3 regions of the Mesorhizobium sp. P2_E9 genome follow, and region 3 is predicted to be linked to each of the others. Evidence: riboswitches for the same ligand, from Rfam matches in the RefSeq annotation. Region 3 holds a riboswitch; each other region holds the start of a gene.
What was found. A riboswitch is a leader RNA that binds a small molecule or an ion and turns the genes downstream of it on or off. The one in region 3 is predicted to bind cobalamin.
Positions count from the first base shown of each region.

Region 1: it holds a riboswitch for cobalamin, as region 3 does, so the genes downstream of both, AC1D05_RS14390 (aromatic ring-hydroxylating oxygenase subunit alpha) here and AC1D05_RS07065 (DUF1636 family protein) in region 3, are expected to answer to the same signal.
Region 2: it holds a riboswitch for cobalamin, as region 3 does, so the genes downstream of both, bluB (5,6-dimethylbenzimidazole synthase) here and AC1D05_RS07065 (DUF1636 family protein) in region 3, are expected to answer to the same signal.

Region 1 is NZ_JBFUET010000007.1:185,483-192,810, reverse strand. It holds gene AC1D05_RS14395 (FAD-binding oxidoreductase) at 1-1,027, opposite strand, end outside; gene AC1D05_RS14390 (aromatic ring-hydroxylating oxygenase subunit alpha) at 1,105-2,352, opposite strand; cobalamin riboswitch at 2,569-2,771, opposite strand; gene AC1D05_RS14385 (DUF680 domain-containing protein) at 3,138-3,377, shown strand; gene AC1D05_RS14380 (ABC transporter ATP-binding protein) at 3,453-4,565, opposite strand; gene bglA (beta-galactosidase BglA) at 4,596-6,260, opposite strand; gene AC1D05_RS14370 (carbohydrate ABC transporter permease) at 6,265-7,328, opposite strand, start outside.
Region 2 is NZ_JBFUET010000031.1:25,275-32,602, forward strand. It holds gene aroC (chorismate synthase) at 1-90, shown strand, start outside; gene ribB (3,4-dihydroxy-2-butanone-4-phosphate synthase) at 191-1,291, shown strand; gene AC1D05_RS34600 (MFS transporter) at 1,349-2,572, opposite strand; gene AC1D05_RS34605 (TetR/AcrR family transcriptional regulator) at 2,692-3,291, shown strand; gene AC1D05_RS34610 (hypothetical protein) at 3,398-4,381, shown strand; partial or broken gene bluB (5,6-dimethylbenzimidazole synthase) at 4,477-5,115, opposite strand; cobalamin riboswitch at 5,164-5,343, opposite strand; gene AC1D05_RS34620 (histone deacetylase family protein) at 5,464-6,390, shown strand; gene AC1D05_RS34625 (exodeoxyribonuclease VII small subunit) at 6,394-6,645, shown strand; gene AC1D05_RS34630 (DUF2277 domain-containing protein) at 6,758-7,024, shown strand; gene AC1D05_RS34635 (pirin family protein) at 7,065-7,328, shown strand, end outside.
Region 3 is NZ_JBFUET010000003.1:209,748-217,075, reverse strand. It holds gene AC1D05_RS07075 (cobaltochelatase subunit CobN) at 1-1,349, opposite strand, end outside; gene cobW (cobalamin biosynthesis protein CobW) at 1,368-2,405, opposite strand; gene AC1D05_RS07065 (DUF1636 family protein) at 2,408-2,836, opposite strand; cobalamin riboswitch at 2,876-3,081, opposite strand; gene AC1D05_RS07060 (winged helix-turn-helix domain-containing protein) at 3,111-4,310, opposite strand; gene AC1D05_RS07055 (NADH-quinone oxidoreductase subunit A) at 4,645-5,010, shown strand; gene AC1D05_RS07050 (NuoB/complex I 20 kDa subunit family protein) at 5,001-5,582, shown strand; gene AC1D05_RS07045 (NADH-quinone oxidoreductase subunit C) at 5,587-6,192, shown strand; gene AC1D05_RS07040 (NADH-quinone oxidoreductase subunit D) at 6,202-7,328, shown strand, end outside.

The DNA of each region.
Region 1 (7,328 bases), on a different contig from region 3:
CGAGGATGCCGCCATTGTGGCTCATCTCGACGGCGCCCGAGACTTTCTTCACCTTACAGGTCCCGCACAGGCCGAACTCGCAGGCGGCCGGGATCCTCACTCCCGAAGAGCGCGCGGTCTGCAGCACGGTCTGGCCGGCGACGCACTCTGCGTCGACATCCGAAAGCGCGAAGCGGATCGGTGTTTTGGCTTCGACCGGAACGGCAGCATCGTCATCAGCCGGCAATGCGAACGGTGCCGGGATTTCCTCCACCGCGGGCGCGGCAAAGCTCTCCTGGTGGTATTTCGTCATGTCGAAGCCGGCGGCATCCAGCATGCCGCGCACGGCGCGCATGAAAGGGTCCGGACCGCAGCAGAAGATCTCACGTTCACGGAAATCGGGCGCCAGCAGCGGCAGCCGGATGGCGTCGATGCGGCCCATATGGCCGTACCAGCCCTCGCGGCTCGACCGCTCCTCTATCATGAAGCCGAGCGACAGGCCCGGCATATGGCCGCCGAGCAGTTCGAGCTCCTTGCGGAAGATGATCTCTTCGGCTCGCCGCGCGCAGTTGACGAAGCCGACATCGGTCCATGGCGCGCAGTCATTCAGCCAACGCAGCATCGACATCATCGGCGTCACGCCCGAACCGGCCGAAATGAACAGATATTTGGCCGCCGGGTGGCTGTGCAGCGAAAAGTCGCCCGCTGGCCCGTAGGCCTTGACGTGCGAGCCGGGCTTCAGGTGATCGAACATCCAGCGCGTGCCGATGCTGCCGGCCTGCGCCTTCACCGTCACTGCGATCGAGAATGGCCGCGATGGCGACGACGACAGCGTATAGGTGCGCATCAGCGGCCCGTCTGACGTCGGCAGCTCCAGCGTCACGAATTGACCTGGCTTGTACCGGAACCAGGTCTGGTTGTCGGAGCGAAAGGTGAAGGTCTTGACGTCAGGCGCTTCGTCGCTGACGCCGATCACTTCCAGCACCTGCAGCCTGTCGTTCCAGGGCGCCATCTGGTCGAGATGGCGATAGAGCCCAAGATCAGTCATCGCGTTCATCCCTCTGATCCTTCATTTTCGCGCATGGCGTAATCCCAAAACCGCGGAACACTTTTGGACGCCATGCGCTAAGCGACACTACGCAGCGCCGGCCGGCCATCTCCGACAAGGCGCGGGCCAATGAAGCGGGCGTACCAGTCGACGAACTGGATCACGCCGCCCTCATGCAGCTCCGAATAGGGGCCGGGTTCATAGGCTGGCGACAGGATGCCGAAGGCGTTTTCCTCGACGATGCGGCGGTCCTGGTCATTGGTCTCGGTCCAGACATGGGTGAGCTCGGCAAGATCGTAATCGACGCCCTCGACCGCATCCTTGTGGACCAGCCATTTGGTCGTCACCGCCGTTTCCGTGGCGCTGATCGGCAGCACGCGGAAGGTGACGGCATGGTCGATCAGGATATGGTTCCAGGTCGTCGGATAGTGATAGTGCATCAAGGTGCCGATACGGTCGGCCGAGACGCTGTCGGAGAGGTTCTTCTTCACCGCCCGCTTGCCGGTCATCGTGTAGCTGACAGCATCGCGCAGCAGCGGCGCGCGGGTGGCGCGGTATTGCCCGGCCGGGTCGATGCGGAACTTGCTCGGCAGGCCGGCTGCTTCGCACTTGGCCCAATGCGCCAGCATCTCCGGATCGCTGTCGGCGCCTTGCACGCCGGTCACTGTCGGGGCTTCCGGGAAGGTCTTGCACAGTTCCGGGTGATTGCCGGCGCAGTGATAGCACTCGCGGTTGTTTTCCCAGACCAGCTTCCAGTTGCCCTTCTCGACGATCGTGCTCTCGAAGGCGATCTTTGCTTCGCTCAGGCGGTGCGGCTTGAGGTACGGTTCGATCATCGCTCGCATCGGCGCGAAGTCGGCGGGCTCCTTGGCCAGGCAGATGAAGATGTAGCCGGCCACGCTTTCGCAGGCGACCGGCTTCAGGCCGAACTGGCTCTTGTCGAAGCCGTCGGCCATCTGGCGTGCGAACAGCAGCCTTCCGTCCAGCTCGTAGGTCCACTGGTGATAGGGACAGACCAGCTTTGCGGCCGTGCCCTTGTCGGTGTTGCAGACGCGGCTGCCGCGATGGCGGCAGGAATTGTGGAAGGCATTGATCTTGCCCTGCTGATCGCGCACCAGCACGACCGGATAGTCGCCGATCTGTACGGTGATGAAGCTGCCGGGCTTGGGCAGTTCGCAATCATGGCCGATGAACAGCCAGTCGCGATACCAGATCAGCTCCATGTCCAGCTTGAAGAAATCGGGATCCGTGTAGAAGGGCTGCTCGAGCGAGAATCCGTCCCTGCGGCCGTTCAAGAGCCTCAGCATGTCGTTGCGCGTATCCATGTCCTGTCCTCTTCGTTCGCCGCATCGGCCCGAAATCGAAATCGATTTCGGACAGCACGGTGCGCAAATTCAAAGCCTTGGAGCGTACTTTGTGCGTCCAAGTGGACGCACGTCGCTCCAATGACTGACTATGGTGGTGATTGAGGAAGGATCGGACGCAAGCCGGTGAAAACCGCGCAAGCATCATCCGCCTCTTGACCGCCCACCGCGATCAGTCGAGTCTAGAAATCTCGGGCTGGTTTCCGGGCTCTGGAGTTGTCCTTGCGGACCATCGCGACACCTTCCCAGGCTTTTCGCCCAGTGGTCTCCCGTTGCGACTTGAACTCCACCACCGTTGCGGGGGCAGCGCCGGATTCTGACCGGCTTCCCAATTCTCCACTCCATCGTCACGAAGCGGCACCTGAGATGGCATGATCTAATCACGACAGCGCTTGCGACATCGGCATGAAAGCGACATCGCATCCATGTGGCGCGACACGCATGCACAACGCCCGGGTCAAGAACCGCGGTCACGAAAATCGTCGCGGTGACGGCTGAACGCTGAGCCTCCGGACAGTTGGTGATCGCAGCGTTGGCTTTAGCTAATATTTTGATATCAAAAAGAAAAATGTCCGACGTAGAAGGCCTTGGTACAATTTCAAGTGGTGGATACTTGGTCCACACGGAACAAACTTCGTGATTGGAAACGGCCAGCTGGCTTTCCCACATCGGGGCTGTCCGAACGACGCGATTTTAATCCCAAGACACGCCGCTAGACGGACGGAAAAAATACTGGAGTACCCAAAATGAACAAGATTGTTCTCACTGCCGCCGCCCTTCTGGCCATCTCCGGCAGCGCCTTCGCAGGCAGCGACAATTACGGCTCCAATGGCGCCAACCAGCCTGCCGCGACTTCGGTTGACAATTCGCGCACGGCTTCGATCCGTGAAAGCGGCTGGCCAGTCTACAAGCTGCTCAATTCATCGGGCGACGTGCAGAAGTCGATCCCTCAGAGCAGCGACCGGGACCACTTCGGCAACCACTAACAGCCGAAACCAATTCCAAAAAAGAGCGGCGGGCCATGCCCGCCGCTTTTTTATGCCGTCGAGACGGGTTCTGTCTTAAGCCGCTTTTGCTTCCGGCTTCTGGAGTGCGAAGGAATGTCCGTCCGCATCGAAGATATGCAGGTCCTCGGCATTGGCACTCAGCCGCAGCGTCGAGCCGCGCTTGACCTCGACATTTCCCGGCAACTTGGTCACCAGCGGCAGGTCGGCGCGGCCAATGTCGACATAGACCAGCTGGACCTCGCCGAGCTGCTCGACATAATCGACCGTTCCCTCGAACAGATAATCCGCGCCGGTGGCGACGATCAGGTCCTCCGGCCGCACGCCGAAGCTTACGGCCGCACCCTTCGCCGAGGCAGGCGTCGCAATCGGCACCGTAGCCTTGCGCCCGCTGACATGGCTGACGACGGTCGGGTTGCCGGTCTTGTCGATCGTCGCCGGCAGGATGTTCATGGCTGGCGAGCCGATGAACTGGGCGACGAACAGATTGCCCGGCTTCTTATAGAGATCCATCGGCGTGCCGACCTGCTCGATATGGCCGTCCTTCAACACCACGATGCGGTCGGCGAGCGTCATCGCCTCGACCTGGTCGTGGGTGACGTAGATCATGGTCGTGTTGGGCATCGATTCCTTGAGCTTGGCGATCTCGATACGCGTGGCGACGCGCAGCGCGGCATCAAGGTTCGACAGCGGCTCGTCGAACAGGAACACTTTCGGATTGCGCACGATGGCGCGGCCGATGGCGACGCGCTGGCGCTGCCCGCCCGACATCGCCTTGGGCAGCCGGTCGAGATATTTGGTCAGCTGCAGGATTTCGGCGGCCTGCTTCACGCGGCGGTCGATCTCGGCCTTGTTCTCTTTGCCGATCTTCATCGAGAACGCCATGTTGTCGTAGACGGTCATGTGCGGATAGAGCGCGTAGGACTGGAACACCATGGCGATGCCGCGCTTGGACGGCGGCACGTCATTGACCACTTCGCCGTCGATCTTCAACTCGCCCGACGTGATTTCCTCGAGCCCGGCGATGGAGCGCAGCAAGGTCGACTTGCCGCAGCCCGACGGACCGACGAAGACGATGAACTCGCCCGATTTGATATCGAGGTCGATGCCATGGAGAATGTTGAGATTGCCGTAGGACTTCTTCACTTGTCTCAGATTGACATCGGCCATTGGTTTCCTCCAGTGATTTCCTCAAAGATTTCAGTCGATGCGCCCGAACCAGGCGCCGTAGCCGCCAAGCTCGATCGAACCGGGGCTCGCTTGCCCGGAAAACCCGTGTCCCGGCAAAGGTTGCAGTGATCGGTTGCCAAGGTCAACCTTGGCCGGCTTGGCGCCGAGGTTGAAGACGCAGACGATCTGCTCGTTGCCCGCCCGGCGCGTGAAGGCAACGGTGTCGCCCTCGCTTTCGATGAAGGTGATATCGCCCTTGGCCAGTGCCGGATGGGCGCGGCGGAAGGTGAGGAAGCGCCGATAGTGCTCGAGCAGCGAAGCCGGGTCGCCCTGCTGGACATTGACCGCTTGCGCCAGATGCTTGGCCGGCACCGGCAGCCAGGGCTTTGCCTGGGAGAAGCCGCCATTCTTGGCGCTGCCATCCCACACCATGGGCGTGCGGCAGCCGTCGCGGCCCTTGAATTCCGGCCAGAAGCGGATGCCATACGGATCCTGCAAGTCCTCGAAGCGCAGATCCGCCTCGCCAAGCCCGAGTTCTTCGCCCTGGTAGAGGCAGACCGAGCCGCGCAGCGACATCAGCAATGCCGAGATGACCTTGAGATAGGCGATCGGGTCGGCTTCGCTGGCGGCCCAGCGCGAGGCCGGGCGCATCACGTCATGGTTGGAAAAGGCCCAGCACGACCAGCCGTCGCTGGCGACCTTGCCGAAGGCTTCCAGCACCGAGCGGACCTTGTCCGCGCTGATCTTTTCCGGCGCCAGGAAGTCGAAGGAATAGCACATGTGCACGCGCTTGCCGCCGGCGGTATAGGCGGCCACGACCTCCAGCCCGCGCTGCGAATCGCCGACCTCGCCGACAGCGGCGGTCGCCGGATAGTCGTCGAGCAGGGCGCGGAAGCGTTCGAGGAAACCGAGGTTTTCCGGCCGGCTCTTGTCGTAGATATGGTCCTGATAATTGTAGGGATTGACCGCCGGCGCGGTCTGGTCGTTGCGCTCTTCCGGCGGCAGCGGCGGATTGTTCTCCAGGCCCTGGCTGTGGAAGTAGAAATTGATCGTGTCGAGGCGGAAGCCGTCAACGCCGCGTTCCAGCCAGAAGCGGGTGACGTCGAGCAGCGCGTCCTGGACTTCACGGTTGTGGAAGTTGAGGTCCGGTTGCTCGGCCAGGAAATTGTGCAGGTAATATTGCTGCCGGCTGGTGTCCCACTGCCAGGCCGACCCGCCGAAGATCGACAGCCAGTTGTTGGGCGGCGTGCCGTCGGGCCTGGCGTCCGCCCACACATACCAGTCCGCCTTGGGATTGGTGCGGCTCGACCGGCTTTCCTTGAACCATGGATGGCTGTCTGCCGTGTGCGACAGCACTTCGTCGATCATCACCTTGAGACCCAGCCGGTGCGCCTCCGCCGTCAGCGCATCGAAATCGGCCAGCGTGCCGAACATCGGGTCGACGTCGCAATAGTCCGAGACGTCGTAACCGAAATCCTTCATTGGCGACTTGAAGAAGGGCGAGATCCAGATGGCATCTGCGCCAAGCGAGGCGATGTAGGGCAGCCGCCCGATGATGCCCTTGAGGTCGCCGATACCGTCGCCATTCGAATCCTGATAGCTGCGCGGATAGATCTGGTAGATGACAGCGCCTCGCCACCAGTCGCGGTCGACGGCGAGGTCAGGGTTCGAACTGGCTTTCAAAGCGGATTGCATTGTCTCAGCCTCCTTTCACCGAACCGGCAAGCAGTCCGCGGACGAAATAGCGCTGCAGCGAGAAGAACACGATCAGCGGCACGATGATGGTCACGAAGGCCGATGTCGTCAGAATCTCCCAATCGCCGCCGCGTGAGCCAAGCAACGCGTTCAGCTTGGCCGTCAGCACGATCTGGTCTGCTTCCGTACCAAGGAAAACCATCGCCACCAAGAGATCGTTCCATACCCACAGGAATTGGAAGATGGCAAACGACGCCAGCACCGGGAATGACAGCGGCAGCACGATCTTGACGAAGATCTCGAAATCGCTGGCGCCGTCGATGCGCGCCGATTCCATGATCTCGCGTGGCAGGCCGGCGATGTAGCTCCTGAGCAGGTAGATGGCGAAGGGCAGACCGAAGCCGGTATGCGCCAGCCAGATGCCGAGATAGGTTTTCGATGGTACGCCGAAGAAAGTGCCGACGCCGTTGTAGAGCTTCAACAGCGGGATCAGCGACATCTGCAGCGGCACCACCAGGAGGCCGATGATGACCGCGATCAGCAGCGCACGACCGGGAAAACGCATCCAGGCCAGTGCGTAGGCGGCAAAGGCAGCGATCAGGATCGGAATGACGGTCGCCGGAATGGTGACGGTCAGCGAGTTCATGAACGAGCGGCCGATGCCTTCGGAAAACAGCACGGTCTTGTAGTTGTCGGTGGTGAATTTCGGCGGTGCCGACGAGGCATAGTAGACGCGCTGGCCGCGATCGCCTTCGAACGCCTTGGGCGAGGCCATGACGAAGCTGCCGTCGGCATTGAGCAGCAAGGTGACGCCGTCGCCGAGATCGGCTGTCGTGCCGGCGGGATATTGCGTCGGTGCCGCCGACTTGACGCCGAAGGCGCTGATGCTGCGCTTGGCGCCGTCGCCGAAGATGTTGCCCTCGAGGACGAACTTGCCGTCCTTCTGGACTTGCGTCGAGGCGGCTGGCAGGCGACCGGCTTCGGTCTGGATGGAGCTGGAGAAGGAGTTCCACCAGCCTGAGGCGATGATCTGGTCCTTGACGCGCAGCGAGGAGACCAGGATGCCCA
Region 2 (7,328 bases), on a different contig from region 3:
ATCGGCGAAGCGATGGTTGCCTGTGCCATCGCCGATCATTATCTGCGGCATAGGGGACAGACAGGGCAGGGAGTAGGCAGTAGGCAGTAGGCATTGTGCTACGCAGCCCACTGAAACAGCCAAATTTTTCCTTTCCCCTACTGCCCTACTGCCGTACTCCCTTATTCCCTGCTAGCGAAGCGAGCATTCCATGCCTTACGACCAGAAGAAGATCGTCGAAGCTATCCGCGCCTTCGAACGCGGCGAGATCGTCGTCGTCATGGACGATGACGGGCGCGAGAATGAAGGCGACCTGATCGTCGCCGCCGTCCACTGCACGCCGGAGAAGATGGCCTTCATCGTGCGTAACACCTCGGGCATCGTCTGCACGCCGATGCCACGCGAGGAAGCCAAGCGGCTCAACCTGCAGCCGATGGTCGCCGACAATGATTCCGCCCACACCACCGCCTTCACCGTCAGCGTCGATTTCAAGCATGGCACGACGACAGGCATTTCGGCCGACGACCGCACGCTGACCGTGCGCAACCTCGCCAATGGCAATGTCGGCGCTTCCGATTTCGTCCGCCCGGGCCACATCTTTCCGCTGATCGCGCGCGAAGGCGGCGTGCTGATGCGTTCGGGCCATACCGAAGCCGCGGTCGATTTGTGCAAGCTCGCCGGTCTGCCGCCGATCGGCGTCATTTCCGAACTGGTCAATGATGACGGCACCGTCAAGCGCGGCCCGCAGGTGCAGGCTTTCGCCGAGGAGCATGGCCTCAAGCAGGTGTCGGTCGCCGACCTCATCGCCTACCGCCAGCGCAAGGAAACGCTGGTCGAGCGCGTCGCCTGCTCCGATATCGACACGCTTGGCGGCAAGGCGCAGGTCTTCACCTACACGCTTCCCTGGGACACGATGCATCACGTCGCTATCGTCTTCGGCGATATCCGCGACGGCGAGGACGTGCCGGTGCGCCTGCATTCCGAGGATGTGGTGACCGACGTCTTCGGCACCAGCCACCGGCTGGACGCCATCATGAAAGCGATGGGCGAGCGCAAGCGCGGCGTCATCGTCTATCTCAGAGAGGGTTCGGTCGGCGTCGCCCACCAGGAGCGGAAGCGTCCGCTAAGCGGCGACCGCGAGGATCATGAAGAGGCCCGCCGTCGCGAGAACGAATGGCGCGAGATCGGCCTCGGCGCGCAGATCCTGAAGGATCTCGGCATTTCCTCGATCAACCTGATCGCCTCGCGCGAGCGCCATTATGTCGGCCTCGAAGGCTTTGGCATCCACATCGCCAAGACCGAGATTATCTAGGCCATGTTGATATTCAGGTGAGGTCGGCCTGACCTGAATCTCGACATATCCTGGCGGTCACTCGGCCGGAACAGCGGCGGCGTCGCATCCCTCCAGCTCGCATTTATGGGTGGCAAGGCTGCGCTGGCCAAGCAGCACGGTGATCAGCGCGATGGTGCCTGCCGCCACTGAAACCCAGAACCCGCTCTGGGCGCCGAACGCATCCACCACCGCGCCGGCGACGAACGCGCCCAGCGCCATGCCGATGCCGATCCCTGTCGTCACCCAGGTGATGCCCTCGGTCAGCATTGCTTCCGGCACATGCCGCTCGATCAGGCCGAAAGCGGTGATGAAGGTCGGCGAGATCGCCACGCCGCTCAGGAACACGGTCAGGGCCAGCAGCGGCACTGAGCCAGCCGTGAGCGGCAGCAATGTGCTGAGCGCCAGGGTGGCGACTGCAATGGCGAGTTGCCGCTGTAGCGGCGCTTTCAGGTTGAGCGCGCCGACCACAATGCCGAGCGCGAACGATCCCACTGCATAGACGCCGATGACGAGGCTGGCGGCACTGGGCTGGCCGAGCTCCTTGGTGAGCGCTATCGTGCTGACCTCCGTCGTCGCGAAGGTCGCGCCAACGAAAATTATGGCGAAGGTGATGATCTGCACGGGCCGCAGACGTATTGCCGAGCCGGCGGAGCCATCACCAACCGGCCGCACTTGTGGTTCGGTTGAACGCTGCAGGATGAACGCGGCCCAGCCAATGGCAAGAAACAGCGTGCTTGCGAGAACGCCGGCTTCCGGAAACAGCGCAGCGCTAAGTCCCACCGAAAGCGATGCGCCGACAATATAGACCAGCTCGTCCGCGACCGACTCGAACGCGAATGCAGTGTTCATTTGCGGACGTCCGCGAAAAAGCTCGGTCCAGCGCGCGCGAACCATTGCCGGCATGCTGGGCATGGCGGCGGCCGCCAGTGCCGACACGAACAGCGTCCATACCGGCCAGTCCTGATTGGCCGCAACAATCAGCACCGCAAAGGCGATAAATGTGATGAGGGTGGTGGGGACCGCAACCCGCGTCTGGCCAAGTCGGTCCACCAGCCTCGACGTTTGCGGCGAGACGAATGCGTTGCCGAGAGCGAATGTCGCCGAGACCGCACCCGCCAACCAGTATTCGCCGCGCGTCTGCGACAGCATGGCGACGATGCCGATCGGCGCCATGGCGATCGGCAGGCGCGCGATGAAGCCGGCGGCCGCAAAGCCCTTGGCTCCCGGAGCACGAAAGATTTCAGCATAGGGGTTTTGCATGGCGGTTCCTCGACAAAAGGCGATCTGACAATTACATACGGAGCGTATGAGGATTAGATAGACCATACGCGACGTATGTCAATTGGCATACGGAACGTATGTGGATAAGGCCAGGCAGAATGCACAGACCCCGCAAGGAGATGATTGCCGAGACGCGCGCCAAGCTGATCGCCGCGGCGCGCCAGGCCTTCGGCACGACAGGCTATGCCGAAGCGTCGATGGATGATTTCACTGCCTCGGCCGGACTGACGCGCGGCGCGCTCTATCATCACTTCGGCGACAAGAAGGGACTGCTGGAGGCGGTTATCGCCGAAATCGACGGCGAGATGGCGGCTCGGGTGAATGAGGTCGCCTCGAAAGCGCCGACTCGCTGGCAACACTTCGTCGACGAATGCACGACCTATATCGAGATGGCGCTGGAGCCGGAAATCCAGCGCATCATGTTCCGCGATGGTCCAGCCGTGCTGGGCGATCCGGCGCAATGGTCCAATGCCAATGCCTGCGTCGGTTCAATGACCGATCATCTGACCGCGCTGCAGGGGGAAGGGGTGGTCGTCCCGAGCGTCGACCCCGAGACCGCCGCACGGCTGATCAATGGCGCCAGCAGCCAGGCGGCGCAGCGGATCGCCAATTCGAACGATCCCGAAGCGACATCGAAGATGGTGGTGGCGGCCTTCAAGCAGCTGCTTGAAGGCCTCCTCAGAAAACCAGGTTCATAACAGACCCAAATCCCCGTTGGGCGCCTCGCTGACCACCGCCCCCGATTGACCAATCTATGGGGTGAGCGCATCCTTCGCAGCCATCTCTGAGGGGAGATTCGGAGCCATGTGGGATTTCGAGATCGGCCGGTCGGTGTCCATCATGATCAGGACCTGGCCCTTCATTGTCTTTCGCATGATCGTCTATTTCGGCATCACTCTGGCCTACATCGTGGCGACCGGCACGGGCGCCTCCGTCGGTTATGGCGTCGGCCATATCTCCACCGATCCCGACGGGCCAATGTCCTTCGCCCTGTGGGGTGGCGTGGTCGGTTTCGGCATCGTTTCGATCGCCGTCTATTGGATCCGCGAATACATCCTCTACGTCGTCAAGGCTGGCCATATCGCCGTCATGGTCCATCTGATCGATGGCCGGGATGTTCCCGATGGCCAGAACCAGATCGCCTATGCAAAGCAGGTCGTCACAGAGCGTTTTGCCGAGGCCAATATCCTTTTCGTCGTCGACCAGCTGGTCAAGGGCGCCATCCGCGCCATCACCGGCCTGCTCGGCGGCATCGCCGCTTTCCTGCCGATCCCGGGCCTGAGCGGCCTGGTCTCCTTCATCAACACGGTGATCCGCCTGTCGCTGACCTATGTCGACGAGATCATCCTCGGCTACAACATCCGCATCAATTCGTCCTCGCCCTTCGAGACGGCCCGACAAGGCGTCGTGCTCTACGCCCAGAACGGCAAGACCATGGTCAAGAACGCCGTCTGGCTGGCGGTCATCATGTGGGGCGTGTCTTTCGTCATCTTCCTGCTGATGCTGGCCCCGGCCGCCGCCATTTTGTTCATGATGCCAGGGCAGCTCGCCGGCTGGGCCTTCGTGCTCGCCATCGTCTTCGCCTGGGCCTTCAAGGCGGCCTTCATCGAGCCATTCGCCATCGCTTGCCTGATGCAGGTCTATTTCAAGACCATCGCCGGCCAGGTGCCCGATCCGGCCTGGGATGCCCGGCTGGCCGAAGCGTCGTCGAAGTTCAGGGAGTTGAAGGACAAGGCGCTGGCCTCCTTTGGCGGGTCGCGCTGGGGTACTGCAGGCGCGACACGCTGATCGGCGGGATGCGCGGGCGCGATAACAGCGATGTTGAGGTCCGCCACGGCTGACTTGAGCCGCGCCTCGCCTTGCCCGCAAAAAGTTTCGCTCGTGATCAATTCGGGCAGCGGCAGCCGTCGGCCCCAGCCATGCGTTTCAAGGTCCGGTTTCGGCGCGAATTCCGAGACACGGCCGACGCAGAGATAGGCGATCGGTGTCACGTGCTCGGGAATGGCCAACAGGCTCTTCAGCGCTTGCGGCTCGATGATGCTGACCCAACCAACGCCGACGCCTTCGGCGCGCGCCGCCAGCCAGAAATTCTGCACCGCGCAGACCGTGCTGTAGAGATCCATCTCCGGATTGTGCCAGCGTCCCAATGGCGACCCCTGCGAACGTTGGCGGTCGCAGGTGATGCAGATGTTGAGCGCGCTTTCGCAGATGCCTTCCAGTTTGAGCTTGCGGTAGAGCGCCTGTTTGTCTTCTTCGATTTCAGGCAGTTCCTGTTCTCGCGCGGCCAGGAACAGGTCGCGCACCTCCGCCCGTCGCGCGGCATCGCGGATGACAATGAAATTCCACGGCTGCATGAAACCGACAGACGGCGCGTGATGGGCGGCAAGCAGCAGCCGCGCCAGCACCTCATCATCGAGTGCCGTGGGGAGGAAATGGCTGCGCACGTCGCGCCGCGTGAACATGGCGCGGTAGACCGCGTCGCGCGCTATCTGGTCAAATCCGTCGTTCATAGAATCCGGCATCGCTTGTCCCCTTGCGATCGCAGTCCATGTCCTCCGCCTGACCATGCGGATGACGATGCCTGCCAGGCCGGTCTTCTGGCTCGGGATCAACCCGCGTCCGGTGCCTTCCCGTCATCGACAGTGGCATTTACCGGCGCGGTCCCCCTCACAGCGTTGGGCACGCCACGGAGTTCAACCGTGTTCCCGATTCTCCCGCTTGCGGCGGGCACCAGGCAGTGGCGGGACCTTACGCCGAAGCGCCTGCGGCGCCAATCCCCGCAGCGACGCCGATGGACGCAGGCGTGATTTTCCCCAGCGATCGAGCCGCAATGCATGGCCATCGCGGCGCCGGGGCACTAGATAGGGAGCATGACAACCCGTCTCTACACCCACCCGATCTTTCTTGAGCACATCACACCGCCCGGTCACCCCGAACGGCCGGACCGCTTGCGCGCCATCGAGCGCGTCCTCGACGACGAAGCCTTTGCCGCGCTTGATCGCGTCAAGGCGCCGGAGGGCGACGAGGCCACCATCCTCTACGCGCATCCCGCCGATTTCGTCGCGCGCATCCGCGCCGCCATTCCCGAAGAGGGCCTTGCCCGCGTCGATGCCGACACCACCGCCAGCCCGAAGAGCTGGCAGGCGGTGATCACCGCCATCGGTGCCGCCAACGCTGCTGTCGATGATGTTTTTTCAGGCCGCGCCGACAATGTCTTCGTCGCCGCGAGGCCGCCTGGTCACCATGCCGAAAAAACGACGGCGATGGGCTTCTGCTTCTTCAACACGGCGGCGATCGCGGCGCGCTATGCGCAGAAGAAGCATGGCGTCGAGCGTGTCGCGGTCGTCGACTGGGACGTGCACCATGGCAACGGCACGCAGGATATTTTCTGGGACGATCCGTCGGTGCTCTATTGCTCGACGCACCAGATGCCGCTCTATCCCGGCACCGGCGCGACGAGCGAGACCGGCGCCGGCAACATCGTCAACGCGCCTTTGGCGCCGCAGACCGGCAGCGAGGTGTTTCGCGATGCCTTCCTGTCGCGCGTCCTGCCGGCGCTCGACAATTTCGCGCCCGATCTGATCATCATTTCGGCGGGCTTCGACGCACACCACCGCGACCCGCTGGCCGAGATCAATCTGACCGAAGACGATTTCGACTGGGCGACCGGCCAGCTGATGCAGCGCGCGGCCCGCCACAGCGGCAACCGGCTCGTCAGCCTGCTTGAGGGCGGCTACGATCTGCAAGGATTGGCATTTTCGGTCGCCGCCCATGTCGGGCGACTGATGAAAGGATGAATAATGGCTGCTGAGACCAATGAAGACGTCAAGGCGATGAGCTTCGAGCAGGCACTCGACGCGTTGGAGAAGATCGTCGATGATCTGGAGCGTGGCGACGTGCCGCTCGACCAGTCGATCAAGATCTATGAGCGCGGCGAGGCGCTGAAGGCGCATTGCGACCGGCTGCTGAAGGCCGCTGAGGACAAGGTCGAGAAGATCAGGCTGTCGCGCGACGGCAAGCCGGTTGGCACGGAGCCGCTCGACGCGGATTGATGCACAGTCGCGAACGGCGGTCTTGCCTCGCCGGTTTTTGGACACGATCATGGTTGGGGATTAAACTCATCCCGATTGAAACGGCTCCAGGACGAGAGGAGATACGGAAGCGATGTGCAGAAACATCAAGACCCTGTTCAATTTTGATCCGCCGGCAACCAATGACGAAGTCCGCGACGCAGCCCTTCAGTTCGTCCGCAAGCTGAGCGGAACGACACGGCCGTCGAAGCAGAACCAGCACGCGTTCGACCACGCCGTCGAAGCCATTGCGGCATCAGCGCGCGAGTTGCTCGATTCGCTCGAAACCCACCAGCATCCGCGCAATCGTGAAGAGGTGGCGGCGAAACTACGGGCAAAGTCAGCCATCCGCTTTGCCTGATGCCGCCAAAGCGGCCCTTGGCCGCTGACAAGGAGAGTTCATGAGCTTCTTCCCAGGGAAAGACCCTGAAGCCGGCGACGCCTTTGCCAGCGACCAGATCGAATTGATGGTGATACCAAACGCCAAGGACATTGGTGGTTTTCCGGTCCGTCGCGCTCTGCCGACCGCCAAAAGGCGGCTGGTCGGGCCTTTCATCTTTTTCGATCGCATGGGCCCGGCGATCCTGCGCGCCGGCCAGGCGCTCGATGTCCGTCCCCATCCGCATATCGGCCTGTCGACAGTGACCTATCTGTTCGACGGCAAG
Region 3 (7,328 bases):
TGTTCCTTGAGGTCGTTCAGCATCGCCAGCACACTGGACGGCACATCGAGGCCGACAGCATAGCCGGTACGGCCGGGAGCACTGGGATAGTCGGGGATCAGGATAGCCAGCTTGCGCTCGGCGCGAGGCGTGTCCTGCAAACGGATGAACGCCGCCACACGGTCCGCCACCTGCGTCACGCGATCCGGTTCCGGCCGGTTGGCGAAGGCGCGGTGGCCAAGTGCTGGATCGACATCGCTCTCGCCCTTGAAGGAAATGGCGCCAGCCAAGATGCGGCCGTCGAGTTCAGGCAGCACGACATGCATGGCGAGGTCGGCGGGCGCCAGGCCGCGCTGGTTGTTCTCCCAGACGTCGCGGCGGGTGGTGGCGACGATGACCTGGAAGACGGGGACGCCGGCACGGTCGAACAGGGTTTCGACGCCGGGTTCGGCGCCGGAGGCGAAGGCGGTCGCGGTGATGATGGCGGCGGGGTTCATGGATGCGATGGCGGTTTCCACGAAGGCCAGCGAGGTCGGGTCTTTCAGGCTGGAGACGAAGATCGGGACCGGGGCGATACCGCGTTGGCGCAGCGCTTCAAAAAGGGCGTCGACGGGCGCGACATCGGCGGCGAGCAGCATCGAGCGATAGAACAGGATTGGCACGACCTTTCCCTCCCCCTCGAGGGGAGGGTGGCCCGAAGGGCCGGGTGGGGTCGGTACGACCGGGCGCGACGTTTCTTCGAGTCGGCGCGTTTCGGAGAGGACCCCACCCCCGGCCTGCGGCCGGACCCTCCCCTCGAGGGGGAGGGGGACGACACCGCGTGTGGGTTCGTAGTAGCCAGCTTTTGGCACTGCGACCGGCTCAACAGTTTCCGCCTGCGCCCCCGCCAACCTTCCGAGCCTCTGCACCAGCGCGCTCATATTGGCCGGGCCGCCCTCGCGGAAATAACCGAGCAGTGCGTCCAGCTCTTCGCGCGGTAGCGTCGAGGCTTCGATCAGCCTGAGATCCTCGTCGTGGCTTTCGCCGGGAAGCAGCGCCAGTTTTATCCCGCGGTCGCGGGCGATGGCGGCAAGCTGGTCGCAGCCATAGCGCCACCAGTCGTAGCCGCCGAGGATGCGCACCAGGATGATCTTGGCGTGGCGGGCGACACTGTCGATCCAGAGGTCGACGGACATGGGATGGCGCAGGTCGCGTAGCGCTGCCAGTCGCATCGAGGGTAGGCGGCCGGCATCCGCCTTCCACGCGGCCGCCAAGCCGGCGAGATCGCTGTCGGTGAAGGACAGGGCCACGATATCCGCCGGCGTCTGCCGCAGATCGACCGGCTCGGCGAGATCGTCGAGCGAGGCGGAGGTCGTGGTGAGGATGTGCATCGCGGCCCGTGTCTGAAATCAGCCGGCGAGTATACGCTCGATCGCCGGGCGGTTCAGCCCCTTGAGGCCGATGACGACGAGGCGCGAGCGGCGGTCGTCCTCAGCCGTCCAGGCGCGGTCGTAGTAATGGTTGACGCGCGGGCCGACCGCCTGCAGGAGGAGCCGCATCGGCTTGCCGCCGACCTCGACGAAGCCTTTCACGCGCAGCACGTTTTCCTGTTCGGCGGCGGTGGCGACGCGCTTTGCCAGCTCGTCCGGATTGGCGATCGAGGCAATGTCGACGATGAAGGTGTCGAAATCGTCATGCTCGTGGTCGAATGCGCCGTCATGATGGGACTTGCGGTTCTCGATATCGTCCTCGACGGCGAGACCGAGCCCGAGCAGCACGGAAGGATCGACCTTGCCGTGCGAGGTCGGGACGATTTTTACCGCGCGGGCGGAGTGTTCGCCAATGATGGCGTTGGCACGCGCCGAACCGGCAGCGTCCATCAAATCGCTCTTCGACAGGATGATCAAATCGGCACAAGCGATCTGATCCTCGAACACTTCCTCGACCGGGTCGTCATGGTCGAGGCTGTCATCCCCGGCGCGCTGCGCCTGCAGGGCATCCATGTCGTTGGCGACACGGCCTTCGGCCAGTGCCGGGCCATCGACAACCGCAATGACGCCATCGACGGTCACACGGCTCTTCACCGTCGGCCACTGGAAAGCCTGGACCAGCGGCTTGGGCAGAGCGAGGCCCGAGGTCTCGATCAGGATATGGTCGACCTTCGGCGTCAGCGACAGGATCTTGTCGAGCGCCGGCACGAAATCATCGGCCACGGTGCAGCAGATGCAGCCATTGGCCAGTTCGACGATGTTTTCCTCGGGGCAGGTGTCGATGCCGCAGCCTTTCAAAATCTCGCCGTCGATGCCGATGTCGCCGAACTCGTTGACGATGATCGCAATGCGCTTGCCGCCGGCATTTTCCAGGAGATGGCGGACCAGCGTCGTCTTGCCGGCGCCGAGAAAGCCGGTGACGACGGTGCAGGGAACACGGGAGACGGAAGCGGTCATGGTTAGTCCTTCAGCATGTCGAGAGGTGGAATGCGGGCAACGAGGCCGCGCTTGAGGGAATCAGGCCGGCCGCGCCATGGGATGAGGCCGTCGGTCGAGGTGGCGAAGAGCTTTGCGCCGGTGACGAGGTCGGCGCCGCTGGTCGCGGTCAGGTCGCCGAAGACGTAGCTCCAGCAGCCATCGCGCAGGATGGCAGCACTGAGGCGGCGCTTGCAATTGCCGAGGCATTCGACCGTGCGGACGCGGATCGTGTCGGCCGCTGCGGCTTGGCGCGTATCTTCGGCCAAAAGTTCGCCGGCACGGGGATGGGCATCCGAGCCGGATTCATCGCGGCAGGAGGCGCAGACGATAACGGTGACGCCGGCCAAAGCATCGCTGTTGGCGGACGAAATATCCGCTGTGCCAGCCGAAAAACTGCTGTTCTGGTCCAAAAACCGGGCTCCTTGCCCGGAAACCCGCCGGGCGATCGGATACTTCTGTCGCAGACGGCAGGTCTCCTGGCTCGCGCGTCATCGCCTTCGGTAGCCGCCTTCCCGGGAACCTCCCAGTGGCTTTCGGCCTTGGCTCTTCGCTTACAGTTGCGGGGACAGCCGCGGATTTGAGATCGAAATCCCGCACCGCATTCCCTCTTAGCCCTTGCCGTTGCGGGCAAGGGACCGTCTGGACCGGATTTAGGCTTTTGCAGGCGGCGGTGTCAACGCGCGGCTACGACACCGCGATGTCGGCCAGCGCCGGACCCAGATCTCCGGCCGGCGTCACTTCCATGCGTTCAAGGCCAAGCCAGCGCTGCATCTGCTTCAATTCCTCGAACAGTTGCGCGGCGGTTTCAGGCGGCGCGCCCGGCTCGGGGTAGGCCGCGTGCACGCGCAGGATGCTCGCCGGCCGGTCGGCCCTAAGATCGACGCGCGCCACGATCCGGTCGCCGAGCAGGAAGGGCAGGACGTAATAGCCATATTGCCGCTTCTCGGCCGGTGTGTAGATCTCGATGCGGTAGTGGAAATCGAACAGCCGCTCCGAGCGCGATCGTTCGAAGACGACCGGATCGAACGGCGCCAGCAAGGCGCGGGCCTCGATTTTTCGGGGCAGGCGCGCGTCCTTATAGAGGTAAGCCGGCTTGTCCCAGCCTTCGACACGCACCGGCACCAGTTCGCCGGTCTCGACCAATTCCTCCAGCCGGCCCTTCATGTCGGCCGGCGACAGGCGGAAATAGTCGCGCAAATCGCCTGATGTCGCGATGCCGTGGGCGCGGGCTGAAATGCGCAGCAATTCGCGATGCGCGTCCTCGGTCGCCGGCACCGGAAGGTCGAGGATCGCCTGCGGCAGCACCCGCTCGGGCAAGTCATAGAAGCGCTCGAAGCCGCGACGGTGCGCCGTGGTGATGCGTCCGGCCCAGAACAGCCATTCGAAGGCGTGCTTGGCATGGCTCCAGCCCCACCAGCCGCCCGAGCCTTTCTGACCTTCCAGAGCCGAAGCAGCGATCGGACCGCGCGCGACGACCTCGCGGTAGATCTCTTCTATATAGGCGGCGTGCTCGCGGCCCCACTTGGCCAGCCCCAGATACATTTCGTCGCCTTGCGCGGCGCGCTGCATGCGCCAGCGCATCAGCGGGTAGGTCTCGACCGGCAGGAACGAGGCCTCGTGCGCCCAGTATTCGAACACCGTGCGCTTGCGCGTCACCGCGGCATTGTCGAGCAAAGCGAGCGGGTAGGGGCCAAGCCGCGAATAAAGCGGCATATAATGAGCGCGCACCACGGCGCTGACGGAATCGATCTGCAGCAGGCCGGTGCGAGAGAGAACGCGGGCGAAGTGGCGGCGGTCGGGTGTGCCATTTGGGCGCGGATCGAGAAATCCTTGAGCGGCGAGCGCGATGCGCCGGGCGGCGGCAAGCGAGATCTTTTCCTTCATTCGGATGCGACTCTTATGGCTCGTTGACCGTCATACAGACGGGTGATTCCGGGCCATGCTAGCAGGGTTTTGGCGGTAACCCTGTCAGGAGAGAAAAGTGGAGTAGAAAACGAAGGAAATCAAACAGGAGCGTATCGGATCAGTTTCTTCGGATATGCCGTCCAGCACTGCGTTTTGAACAAGGTTTGACTTGCTTCGCTGGAAGTGCTGCGCTAACCCTCGCCGCGTTGCAGCATAGGCCCCTTAAAACGGTTCAGCGGTTAAACTGTCACGCTTCCGCATTAAGGTCCGGTGCTGTAATCAAAGTGGATTGGCGCCAACGGAAAACCGCTGCATGAACGCACTCCTCAGTTCATACCTGCCCATCGTCCTGTTCATCGGCGTGGCTCTGGTCGTCGGCTTGGCGCTGCTGGCTGCACCGTTCCTGGTGGCCTACCGCAATCCCGATCCCGAAAAGCTTTCCGCTTACGAGTGCGGTTTCAACTCGTTCGACGACGCCCGCATGAAATTCGACATCCGTTTCTACCTGGTGTCGATCCTGTTCATCATCTTCGACCTGGAAGTGGCCTTCCTGTTTCCTTGGGCCGTATCCTTCTCGAAGATCGGCATGCTCGGTTTCTGGTCGATGATGGTGTTTTTGGCAGTGCTGACCATCGGCTTTGCCTATGAATGGAAAAAAGGAGCGCTGGAATGGGATTGAACGGCAGTTCAGGCACCCTCGTCGCGCCGAAGCCCAAGGGTATCATCGATCCCAACACCGGCAGGCCGGTGGGGGAGGACGATCCCTTCTTCCTTGAGATCAACAACGAGCTTGCCGACAAGGGCTTTCTGGTCACCTCGACCGAGGCGCTGATCACCTGGGCGCGCAGCGGCTCGCTGATGTTCATGACCTTTGGTCTGGCATGCTGCGCGGTCGAGATGATCCACACCTCGATGCCGCGCTACGACTCGGAGCGGTTCGGCGTCGCGCCGCGCGCGTCTCCGCGCCAGTCCGACATCATGATCGTCGCCGGCACGCTGACCAACAAGATGGCGCCGGCGCTGCGCAAGGTCTACGACCAGATGCCGGAGCCGCGCTACGTCATCTCGATGGGCTCGTGCGCCAATGGCGGCGGCTACTATCACTATTCCTATTCGGTGGTGCGCGGCTGCGACCGCATCGTGCCGGTCGACATCTATGTGCCCGGCTGCCCGCCGAGCGCCGAAGCCCTGCTCTACGGCATTCTTCTCCTGCAGAAGAAAATCCGCCGCACCGGCACGATCGAACGGTAAATCCATGGCCGCATCCCTTAGCGAACTGTCGACCTATCTCGGCGAGAGGCTTATCGGCCGTGTCACTGACGCTGATATCGCCTATGGCGAGCTCACCATCCATGTCGAGCCGAGCGACCTCATCGAAGTGGTGACCTTCCTGCGCGACGATGCGCGCTGCCAGTTCATCTCGATCATCGATGTCTGCGGCGCCGATTATCCGTCGCGTGCCAAGCGCTTCGACGTCGTCTACCACCTGCTGTCGCCGAAACAGAATGTGCGCATCCGCGTCAAGGTTCTGGCCGATGAGGAGACAATGGTGCCGTCGATCACCGGCGTTTTCCCCGGTGCCGACTGGTTCGAGCGCGAGACCTACGATCTCTATGGCGTGCTGTTCTCGGGCCATCCGGATCTGCGCCGCCTGTTGACCGATTACGGTTTCGAAGGCCATCCGCTGCGCAAGGATTTCCCGCTGACCGGCTTCGTTGAAGTGCGCTATGACGACGAAGCCAAGCGCGTCATCTACGAGCCTGTGGAATTGAAGCAGGAATTCAGGAACTTCGACTTTTTGAGCCCGTGGGAAGGAACCGACTACGTTCTTCCCGGGGACGAAAAAGCCAAGACGAATTGAGGCGCCACAATGGCTGAAACCTCCGTCCGCAATTTCAACATCAATTTCGGGCCGCAACACCCTGCGGCGCATGGCGTTTTGCGCCTCGTGCTGGAGCTCGACGGCGAAGTCGTCGATCGCGTCGATCCGCATATCGGACTTTTGCATCGCGGCACCGAAAAGCTGATCGAAGCAAAGACCTATCTACAGGCCGTGCCTTATCTCGACCGGCTCGATTATTGCGCGCCGATGAACCAGGAGCACGCCTTTGCGCTCGCCGCCGAGCGCCTGCTCGGCATCGAGGTGCCGAGGCGCGGCCAGCTGATCCGCGTGCTCTATTGCGAGATCGGCCGCATCATGTCGCACATCCTCAATGTGACGACGCAGGCGATGGATGTCGGTGCGCTGACGCCGCCGCTGTGGGGCTTCGTCGAGCGCGAAAAGCTGATGGTGTTCTATGAGCGGGCTTCGGGCTCGCGCATGCATGCCGCCTATTTCCGCCCCGGCGGCGTCCACCAGGACCTGCCGCGGCAGCTGGTCGAGGACATCGGCAAGTGGATCGACCCGTTCCTGAAGTCGATCGACGACCTCGATCGTCTGCTGACCGGCAACCGTATCTTCAAGCAGCGCAATGTCGATATCGGCATTGTTTCGCTGGCGGATGCCTGGGCCTGGGGTTTTTCCGGCGTCATGGTGCGCGGTTCGGGTGCGCCCTGGGACCTGCGCAAGTCGCAGCCCTATGAATGCTATTCGGAAATGGATTTCGACATCCCGATCGGCAAGAACGGCGACTGCTACGACCGTTATCTCGTGCGCATGGAAGAAATGCGCCAGTCGGCTCGGATCATGCGCCAGTGCGTCGACCTCTTGCTCGGCAAGGAAAGCACCGGCCCGGTATCGAACCTCGACGGCAAGGTGGTGCCGCCGAAGCGTCAGGCGATGAAGCGCTCGATGGAAGCGCTGATCCATCACTTCAAGCTCTACACCGAGGGCTATCGGGTGCCGGCCGGTGAGGTCTATGCGGCGGTCGAGGCGCCGAAGGGCGAATTCGGCGTCTATCTCGTCTCCGACGGCTCGAACAAGCCATACCGCTGCAAGCTGCGCGCGCCCGGTTTCGCGCATCTGCAGGCGATGGATTTCCTCTGCCGCGGCCACAT